DNA from 2 places in the Lysinibacillus sp. FSL L8-0126 genome. Region 2 is predicted to be linked to the other one. Evidence: riboswitches for the same ligand, from Rfam matches in the RefSeq annotation. Region 2 holds a riboswitch; the other holds the start of a gene.

Region 1 (4,745 bases), 2.0 Mb from region 2:
AGCATTATCTGATAAAGCACTGAGCATAAAAGTATCGGCTAATCCCATTAACATAAATAGAAATACTTCTAAGAAAATAGGCCATGTTAAATGGAATAGACTTAACTTATTTGTCTCTTTCATTGTCTCTGCCAATACTTTCACTTCTCCTATATTTTTCTTAAAAATCTATTGTATCTTATCATAAATTTTCAGACTGTAAAGAGGTTTATAGGAAGACAGCGCTTCCACATAAAAAATCCCTCTCACACAGATATGTGAAAGGGGTCATTGTTATGTTAAGCAATAAGCTTGCAATTGCTCTCGTCTAGCAATAGTTAGGCCAAACTCCTGCTCTAAAAACTTAGTCTTTGAGCCATAATGGTAATCCATAGCATCCAATGCTGCTTGTAAATAGTCTTCTCGAGCAGACATTAATGCATAGAATTGCTGTAATTCTTGCTCATTATATTGATGTTGAATAGCCTGTGCCATTCTGTCTACCATTGGACGTAAATGGATATTCGTGTTTAAATAGTCTTCCATAATCGTCTCCTCTGGTACATCTAAGGCTAGCAAAATAAGAGCTCCCCCTATACCTGTGCGATCCTTACCAACTGCACAATGGTGGACAAGACCCAAATTGTCAGGATTTTGTATGGTTTTCATTAACTCTTTAAAAGAAGGATTATTAAACGGCATCTGTGCATAAAAATCTCGGAACATTTCGGGGCTTACTGCTTTATAAAAATCTCTACCACCAGCATTTGTAGGCATTTCAAATGTATGATTGCCCTTCGCTGGTATTTGAATATATTGAGCGTGTGAGAACATAGGGTTAGGATTATGGTGTGCCTCATTATTATCACGATAATCAAAAATGGTTTTAATCCCTAATGTTTCAAATAGCTCTTTATCCGCCAACGTCATTTTCCCAAGAGCCGCTGAGCGGTAAAATAAACCGTTCTTGACAATGCGCCCATCCCTTGTCCTATATCCCCCCATATCTCGAAAATTATAAACTGCCTCAAATGGAATTATCTTTGTCTCTAACTGTTCCAATTACTACACCTCCTAAAATTATCGAGCACTCTTACTTTTATTTTATAGAACTAACTCAATTAATTCCAATTTTCACACTAGGAAATAACAACCCACATAAAAATGGCTAGCTGTCAGTATACAGCTAGCCTTGAATGGTTTCTTATTTAAATAACTCTGGATAGACAGCCTTTGCTACTAGTTCTACGGCTTCCCCAATACGTGGGCCAGGTCGATTAGAGATATCTGTATCAAGAGTCTGTACTGCTTTATTTTGAACTGCTGTCACTGTATTCCATCCATCACGTGCAAGTATTTCACCTATTGGATCCTCTGTGTAGTTTACTGTCGTTAAAATAACATCTGGGTTTTTCACTATGACATCTTCCTCAGAAACTTGTGCCCAGCTGCTCAAGTCAGAAAAAACATTCTTAACATTGGCTGCATCTAGTATTTCTTGCTGGAAAGTACCAGAGCCTGCTGTATAAATATCGGGCTTAGGACTAATTTCTAAATAAACATTTTTCGGTGCTTTTACTTCCTTCACCTTTGCTTTAACGTCAGCTAATTTCGCTTTAATCTCTTCGTTTACTTCATTTCCTTTATCTGCAACACCCATTACAGCTGCGATCTGTTCGATGTCACCATAAACATCATCGAATGTAGCTGCTGATTGAATAACAAACACTTTGATCCCAGCATCTTCAAGTGGTTTCATTGCTTCCTTATCACCAATCGTATAAGCTATAACAACATCTGGCTTCAACGCTATGATTCGTTCACTGTTAAAATTCACAGAATCAGAAACCCGTTCAATTTTCTGTGCTTCCTCTGGGTAAGTATCATACTCAGTTGCTCCTACGATTTTATCACCAACACCTAGAGCAAATAAAATTTCTGTATTACTTGGTTGCAATGATACAACTGTTTTTGGTACTTCTTTAAACTCTATTTCTACACCGCGATCATCTGTCACTTTGTAGTTTGTTTGCTCTGTTTGTTGTGTATCCTGTGAAGCGTCTTTATTTTTAGTATCTACCGAAGTACCACAACCTGCTAAAATCATTGCAAGGAAGAGTACTGTTAGCCATTGAACATTAAATAATTTCTTCATTATTATTCTCCTTTTTCTTTTTCATCGGATATGATTTACTAATAAATGGTATTTCAGCTATCCCTGCTTGTTGATTCATAAAGACAGCCATAACGAAGCACACATTGGCTAATAGGCCTAAATAATCAAAAAGAATAGCTGGAACCTCTCGTTCATCCGATACTTTGTGTAATGTACGATATGATTTTTTTGCTTCACTACGGCAAAGATGTAGAGCAGCGGCAGCCTCTGTACCTTGAGGTAAGACAAAGTTTTGTATCTCTTCCTTCACATGACGAACATAAAAATCATAGCGCTCACTTAGCCAAGCAAGATCCTCTTCTGTTACGGCTAGTTTTCCACGAACCGAGCCATTGACATGGTAGGCCATAGGTAAAATAATCATTAAATCTTCTACAACAGCTTGTACATCCTCTTTCTTAACTGCAGCTAAAGCAACTCCCAAATGCGTAGTCAGACTGTCTGTTCGAATCTCAAAATCAACCGTCGAAGCTTTTTCACGCATAAATGGATAACAAGAATAACGTGCATCTTTTTTCACTTGCGATCCCCCCACTTTTCATTATGAAAATTCTTGCATAAAAAAACGCCGCTCCTTTACGCAAAGGAACGACGAAAATAACATAATAATGGCCAAATTAACATGACATAGCCTATGTATTTGCCGTATATCCTCCTAGCTTCCGAGAAGTTTTTATACGTTCAAACAAAGGTCGGTCTCCTGGCTTGTACAGTTCATTACATAAAAAACGAATGTGTGATAAAGTACCTTCCCATCTCTGTTAAGACAGTGGTAAACCTTTATACTAGCTGTACTTACAGTTGCGGAAACAGCTTCGGTTTTTCACCGAATTCCCGATTATGCTTGTTAGCACCTTTATTCTGCAAGAATAATTCACTTGTAAAGCAGTTTATCATATATTAATAGGAAAAAATAGCTGTGCTTTGAATGGATCGTCACCATTTCTAAAGAATAAGATAAACAAAACTGTTTTATAGTATAGTTTCAATTGCCTGTTCAATATCAAGTTGTGAATCTGTTGGTTCAAAGCGTGCAACGGTCTTGCCGTTAGCATCTACTAAAAACTTTGTAAAGTTCCAGCGAATATTACGACCATCTAAAAAGTTAGGGGCAAGTTGAACAATTGCCTCAGCAAGCATTTTTTCCTGCATGCTCGCCTTGCCAAACTCTCGAAAATCCACTTCATGTTTTAAATAATTGAATAATGGGTGGGTAGTCTCTCCATTTACTTGTACAAGCTCAAAAATTGGGAAGGTAACGCCATAATTCACTTTACAAAGATGCGTAGTCTCCTCGCCATCTTCAGGATTTTGATGACCAAATTGATCGCAAGGAAATCCTAGAACGACAAAATTATCTTTCCCATATTTATCATACATTTTTTGTAAGTCATCAAATTGATATGTAAATCGGCATTGATTCGCCGTATTGACAATTAGCATCGTTTTTCCACGATATGTTTCCATGGATAAAATTTCACCATTAGGTTTTCGTACTAAATAATTATAAATGCTCATGTCTTAACCCCTTTTATTTTTTCATTTATTATAGTTGACTATTCAATAATTTACCAAATAATTTGCACAAAAAACACCATCTCGTTACGTTGAACGGATGGCTGACTTATACTTCTGTTTAGATTTAACGTCCTGCTCTTCATTAATTAAACGATGGGCAATGTCTAATAACTTTATGTCACTTGTCTCGTCATATAGCTTTTTAAAAGATACAATAATATCATGGCGAATGTGAGTCGGATGCTTCTCATCTAAACAAGTTTGAAATCTCTTTGCTAAATAAGACACCACTAAGTCACTTTGTACTTGACCTGCTAGCCCAATTTTCCAAATAGCTTGTAATGCATTTCGAGCTGTAACGGATCGTTCATCATAAGTCACAGCCCAAATCTTTAAAAAATCCTCCAATACCCTTTCTTCTGGGTCACTTTTTGCGGCTAAGGCGCATAAAATTTGTGCAGCACGTGCACGTGCATGACCATCTTTGTATGTAAGTGCTTGTACAAGCTGTTCCCAGACTGCATATGTCCAATCTACGGGTTCCTGCAGAATTTTTATTAGTTCCTCGTAAGATTCAATATCGCGGTCATGCTCTGTTAGATTATTAAAAAGTTGCAAAATCTCTTTCTCCATAATTTATCCCTACCTTTATTGTTTCAGAACGTAATAAAATTTGATTTATGGTACACTTAACTTAATTTTTTTCTCAAAGAAGGTGAGTTTATGAATAAATTTAATGCTAGGAAAATGATTTTCCGATTGATTGTGATTCTTTCTCTACTTGTAGCTGCCTATTTTGTAATCCCTGTATCCATGCCTATAATACTTGCTGGTGTCAGTGCATTTTTCTTAGAACCCATTGTTATGTTCTTTAAAAGGCGATGGAAAATGTCAAGGAAAATTGTAGTTGCTTTTATATACATAGTGAGTGTTATTGTTATCTCTATTATTTGCTATATATCCATTACACAAATTATGTCGCAAATAATTATATTGTCAAAGCAAGCTCCCTATTATATTTCCAAGCTATCAGATATGTGGCTTCATATGCAAGAAAATATTTCTAAATACA
Region 2 (4,745 bases):
TCTCGTACAAAGGACCAATTTAATATCGTCACTGGTCCTGTCAGCATACCTTTTACAAATCGCTTTGTTAAGCTTTGAGCATAGGCTGACTCTTTTACAGTTATCGCTGAAGACCACGCAACATCTCCATAAATGATCGGTGGCTTGACACAGCGTGAGCCATAGGAAACGACCCATGCTTTTTTTGTAAAGGCAAAGCCAGTTAGCTTTTCACCAAAGTATTCGACCATGTCTGTACGCTCAAATTCACCGTGAACGAGTACATCGATATCTAGTTCCTCTTGTATCGTAATCCAGCGTTTTGTTTCCTGCTCTATAAATGCCTCGTAGGCTTCATTCGATAATTGTTTTTTACGCCAAGCATTACGATTCCTTTTCACCTCATCAGATTGTGGGAAGCTTCCGATTGTTGTTGTTGGGAATAGCGGTAACGCTAACGCTTGCTGCTGCATCTTTTGACGCTGAGCAAATTCACTATGTCGTTCAAAATCTTGCGTTGTCACAGTTTGAACTGCTTGATGGATCAACTTGTTTTGACGGATTGGATGGTTTTTTAGAGCCTCAATTGCCTTCATACTTTCAGAAAAATTATGCTGTAAGATACCCTCTGTATCTCGTCTACATTTAGTTAGCTCCGTGATTTCTACAATCTTTTCATCTGCGAAGGCTAAGGCATGCTTCAGAACAGGGTCAATCTCATTTTCAAGAGCAGTTGTGATCGGTACATGTTGTAGATTGCTGGATGGTTGAATCCATAGCTCTGCTGCATTACTTAAATGCTCAATTGCCTGAATTGTAGCATTGACCTCCGCTAAGTTGGAACGCCAAATATCACGTCCATTAACAACCCCGACTGCCAATACTTTGTCCTGAGGGAAACCATATTGACGAAGTGACGCCATATTTCCTTTATAGCCATGAACAAAGTCTAGGCCAAATCCTTCTACAGGCAATGTAATCAATGTTTCATAGTTGCATAATGCTTCAAAATAAGTTTGCAGCATGATTTTCGCTTCTGGAACCGCAACGGCTAACTGGTCGTAAATCTCTTGCACAAGCTTGATGTCTGCTGGATCAAGGGTTGTGACAAGTGATGGCTCTTCTAGTTGAATCCAATTTGCACCTGCATCTACTAATTCTTTTAATACTTGTGTATAGAGCGGTATTAGAGCTAATAAGTATTCAACCTGTGTGAATTTGCTATAGCCTTTTGTTAACTTGCAGAATGTATAGGGACCAATCAATGTTGGCTTTGCAATAATACCGTACGTTTCTTTCGCCTCTAAGAAATCGGCCAACACTTTATTTTCTGTTAGTTTCAAGGCCTGTCCCTCGTATTCAGGAACAATATAGTGATAGTTTGTATTAAACCATTTTGTCATCTCACTAGCTACAGCTGTTTTATTCCCTCTTGCTACGCTGTAGTAGGTAGATAAATCTACTTTCCCTCCCTGCCAGTTAAAGCGTTTTGGGATGAGACCAAACATTAATGCTGTATCTAACATTCTATCGTAATACGTAAAATCGCCAACTGTCACCATGTCGATGCCAAGCTGTAGCTGCTTGTCAATTCTAGCTAAACGGATTTTTTTTAAACTATCCTCAAAATCCTCTTCAGAAAGCTCGTTGCGCCAAAATGCTTCTAATGCTTTTTTCCATTCGCGATCTTCCCCGATATACGGGTAACCAATGAGTGTGCTTGTATAGGTCATTTTTATATCTCCTTTTCAGAAAAAAATAAAAAGCCATTTTCCAAGGAGGAGAATGGCTGCTAGTTGAAATTTTTAATGCTAAAACAATACGAAAAAAGTATCTACTTTCGCATAAATCATTTGTTATCGCACAGTGCCGATTTGGTCACTTTTCACCACCTATTTCCACGTAGGTATTTGGTGTGTACTAGAAATTGGCAGGTCTCCTGGCTTCTCATCAACACGCCTCACAGCCTTCCCGGTTTCCCAGTGGCCTTTGTGATTTGCTCCGAATAACAGTTGCGGGACAGCGTCGGATTTGCACCGACTTCCCTTTTAAGCCAAACTTTCATTTGGCACCAATTCTTACACATTATTCAATTATGCTCCTACTATAACATATCTTTCAGAATAGTAGAAATAATTTTTATACGATTATCTAAATTATTTCTATAATTATTGTAGGGATTGGTTTAAGAAGATAAGGCTACATTGTATTCCATAAAAAAATTTGTTACTATAAAAATACAATTATGAGAGGACTGATGAATGGACAATGATGAACTAATCTATATTTTTATTTGAAATGAATCACTTCAAACGACAAAATATAGGATTAGTCTATCCATTTTTAACAATCAGTTTGCGTTTATTTGTCATGATGTCATTGGCAAATAAAGTTTATTCAGTGAGAGACTAATCCTTCCAATATCCAATGGGGGGATTTTTTCTTGCTCTCATAGTTTATTCTGTATCTTTCATCTACCTAATAAAGGAGAGAAAAAAATGAGCGATTCTGAACCTATTGTGACGCATGTGATGCTCCGTATAAGTCGTTAGCATCCATCAACTTATACGGAGAAATTTAGCATAGATGGATGTACCGACTTTGTATAAAAGAAAAATGATTTGCTATACAAAGGAGGAATTATCATGTCAATGATACAAGTACAAGACTTAACGTTTTCTTACCCAAGCAGCTTTGATTATATTTTTGAGGGTGTCAACTTTCAGATTGATACAGATTGGAAACTTGGATTTATCGGTAGGAATGGTCGTGGGAAGACAACATTTTTTAATTTGCTATTAGGGAATTATGAGTATAGTGGGAACATCATTTCTTCAGTAGAATTTACTTATTTCCCCTATCCTGTTTCAGACCCAAATAAATATACGTACGAAATTTTTGAAGAAATTTGCCCTCTGGCAGAAGATTGGGAATATATTCGTGAAATAGCCTATCTAGATGTCGATGCTGAGGTCATGTATCGCCCTTTTCAAACATTATCTAATGGAGAGCAAACAAAGGTGTTGCTTGCAGCGCTCTTTTTAACAGAGGGACAGTTTCTATTAATTGATGAGCCAACCAATCATCTCGATACAGATGCACGAAAGACGGTCTCTGATTATCTACGCAAGAAAAAAGGATTTATTTTAATTTCGCATGACAGAGCCTTTTTAGATGGCTGTGTTGATCATATTTTATCGATCAATAGAGCCAATATTGATGTTCAAAGTGGTAACTACTCAACTTGGAAGTTAAATTTTGATCGACAGCAGGAACATGAAGAAGCAACTAATCAACGTCTGCAAAAAGATATCGACCGTTTAACGCAGTCTTCCAAGCGTTCGGTAGGTTGGTCTAATCAAGTGGAGGCTTCCAAAAATGGAACTACGAATTCGGGTTCTAAGCTAGATAAAGGCTTTGTTGGACATAAAGCAGCCAAGATGATGAAGCGAGCAAAGAACTTGGAATCTAGGCAGCAAAAAGCGATTGATGAAAAATCAAAACTGCTAAAAAATGTTGAAAAAACGGAATCTTTAAAAGTACAACCATTAGCATTTCCATCAAAAGACATGGTTGTTGTAACGGATGTATCAATTCAGTATGACGACAACTTTGTGAATCAGCCTATTAGCTTCAAAGTGGCGCAAGGTGATCGCATTGTTCTCGATGGCAAAAATGGAAGCGGAAAAAGTAGTATCCTACAGCTGCTTCTTGGCAAGCCTATACAGCATACAGGCTCTATACATTTAGCTGCTGGCCTTATTATCTCCTATGTTCAACAGGATACTGCTCATTTGAAGGGAGCATTATCGGATTTTATTGAAGAGCATGCTATAGATGAGACGTTATTTAAATCTATTCTGCGAAAGATGGACTTTGAGCGGATTCAATTTGATAAAGACATCTCACATTATTCAGGTGGGCAAAAGAAAAAGCTGTTGATTGCCAAAAGTTTGTGTGAAAAAGCACATCTCTATATTTGGGATGAACCCTTAAATTTTATTGATATTTATTCGCGCATGCAGATTGAAGAGCTTATTCAAAGTTTTAATCCTACAATGATTTTTGTGGAGCATGACCAAGCCTTTCAACAAACCGTAGCAACGAAAACAATAGCTTTGTCATAAAGGAATCATTTAGAGAAGAGTCCATTTTCAAAATGGATTCTTCTTTTTAATGAAACCAAGTGACACCTTTATTATTTTTATCTTTAACTATAAAACGTTTAATAATTTTCTGTGATCGACGCACACTATAAAGAAATATTTTATAGAAAGGCTAGCAATCCCATGAAAAAAATCGCTACTTTAATGACTATAGTCACTATTTTGATTATGCCCAGTAAGATTTATGCACAAAGCGAACAAGCTGATGAGAAACTCATCACTGATACATTGATAACAATCCTTAATCCATTTATAGAAAAGGAAATTGACCATTACTACGGCTATCCTAAGCAGTATGGCTTGTATGATGCGAACATTTTGAACGTTATTAGGGAAAGTCAGTTTAGCTTTAGGGTTAACGTTCAAGTTACTACTTTTGAACATGCCCATTCCCCACCGTATAGCAAGGAAATCATTACGTTTGAAATCAGTCCAACTGATGTGAACACCCTTCACTATAAACATGAGGCAGATAATGTAGAAAAAGCAATAGATGCATTCTATCGCACAACACTTTTAGACATACAGCAGAGCTTTAATTTGAATTTAGCCTCGTTCATTTCCTATCGATACAATCAATTGCAATACAAGGCTGAAATA

The links. Region 2 has a riboswitch for cobalamin ahead of metE (5-methyltetrahydropteroyltriglutamate--homocysteine S-methyltransferase). Riboswitches for the same ligand answer to the same signal wherever they lie in the genome.
Region 1: it holds a riboswitch for cobalamin, as region 2 does, so the genes downstream of both, MHI34_RS09295 (hypothetical protein) here and metE (5-methyltetrahydropteroyltriglutamate--homocysteine S-methyltransferase) in region 2, are expected to answer to the same signal.

What each region holds. Positions count from the first base shown of each region.
Region 1 covers NZ_CP152028.1:1,897,288-1,902,032, reverse strand. The annotation lists gene MHI34_RS09310 (MATE family efflux transporter) at 1-123, opposite strand, end outside; gene MHI34_RS09305 (tyrosine-protein phosphatase) at 274-1,041, opposite strand; gene MHI34_RS09300 (ABC transporter substrate-binding protein) at 1,184-2,134, opposite strand; gene MHI34_RS09295 (hypothetical protein) at 2,118-2,675, opposite strand; cobalamin riboswitch at 2,828-3,028, opposite strand; gene MHI34_RS09290 (glutathione peroxidase) at 3,128-3,673, opposite strand; gene MHI34_RS09285 (hypothetical protein) at 3,758-4,306, opposite strand; gene ytvI (sporulation integral membrane protein YtvI) at 4,397-4,745, shown strand, end outside.
Region 2 covers NZ_CP152028.1:3,866,897-3,871,641, forward strand. The annotation lists gene metE (5-methyltetrahydropteroyltriglutamate--homocysteine S-methyltransferase) at 1-1,712, opposite strand, end outside; cobalamin riboswitch at 1,891-2,070, opposite strand; gene MHI34_RS18695 (Lsa family ABC-F type ribosomal protection protein) at 2,625-4,106, shown strand; gene MHI34_RS18700 (DUF3888 domain-containing protein) at 4,269-4,745, shown strand, end outside.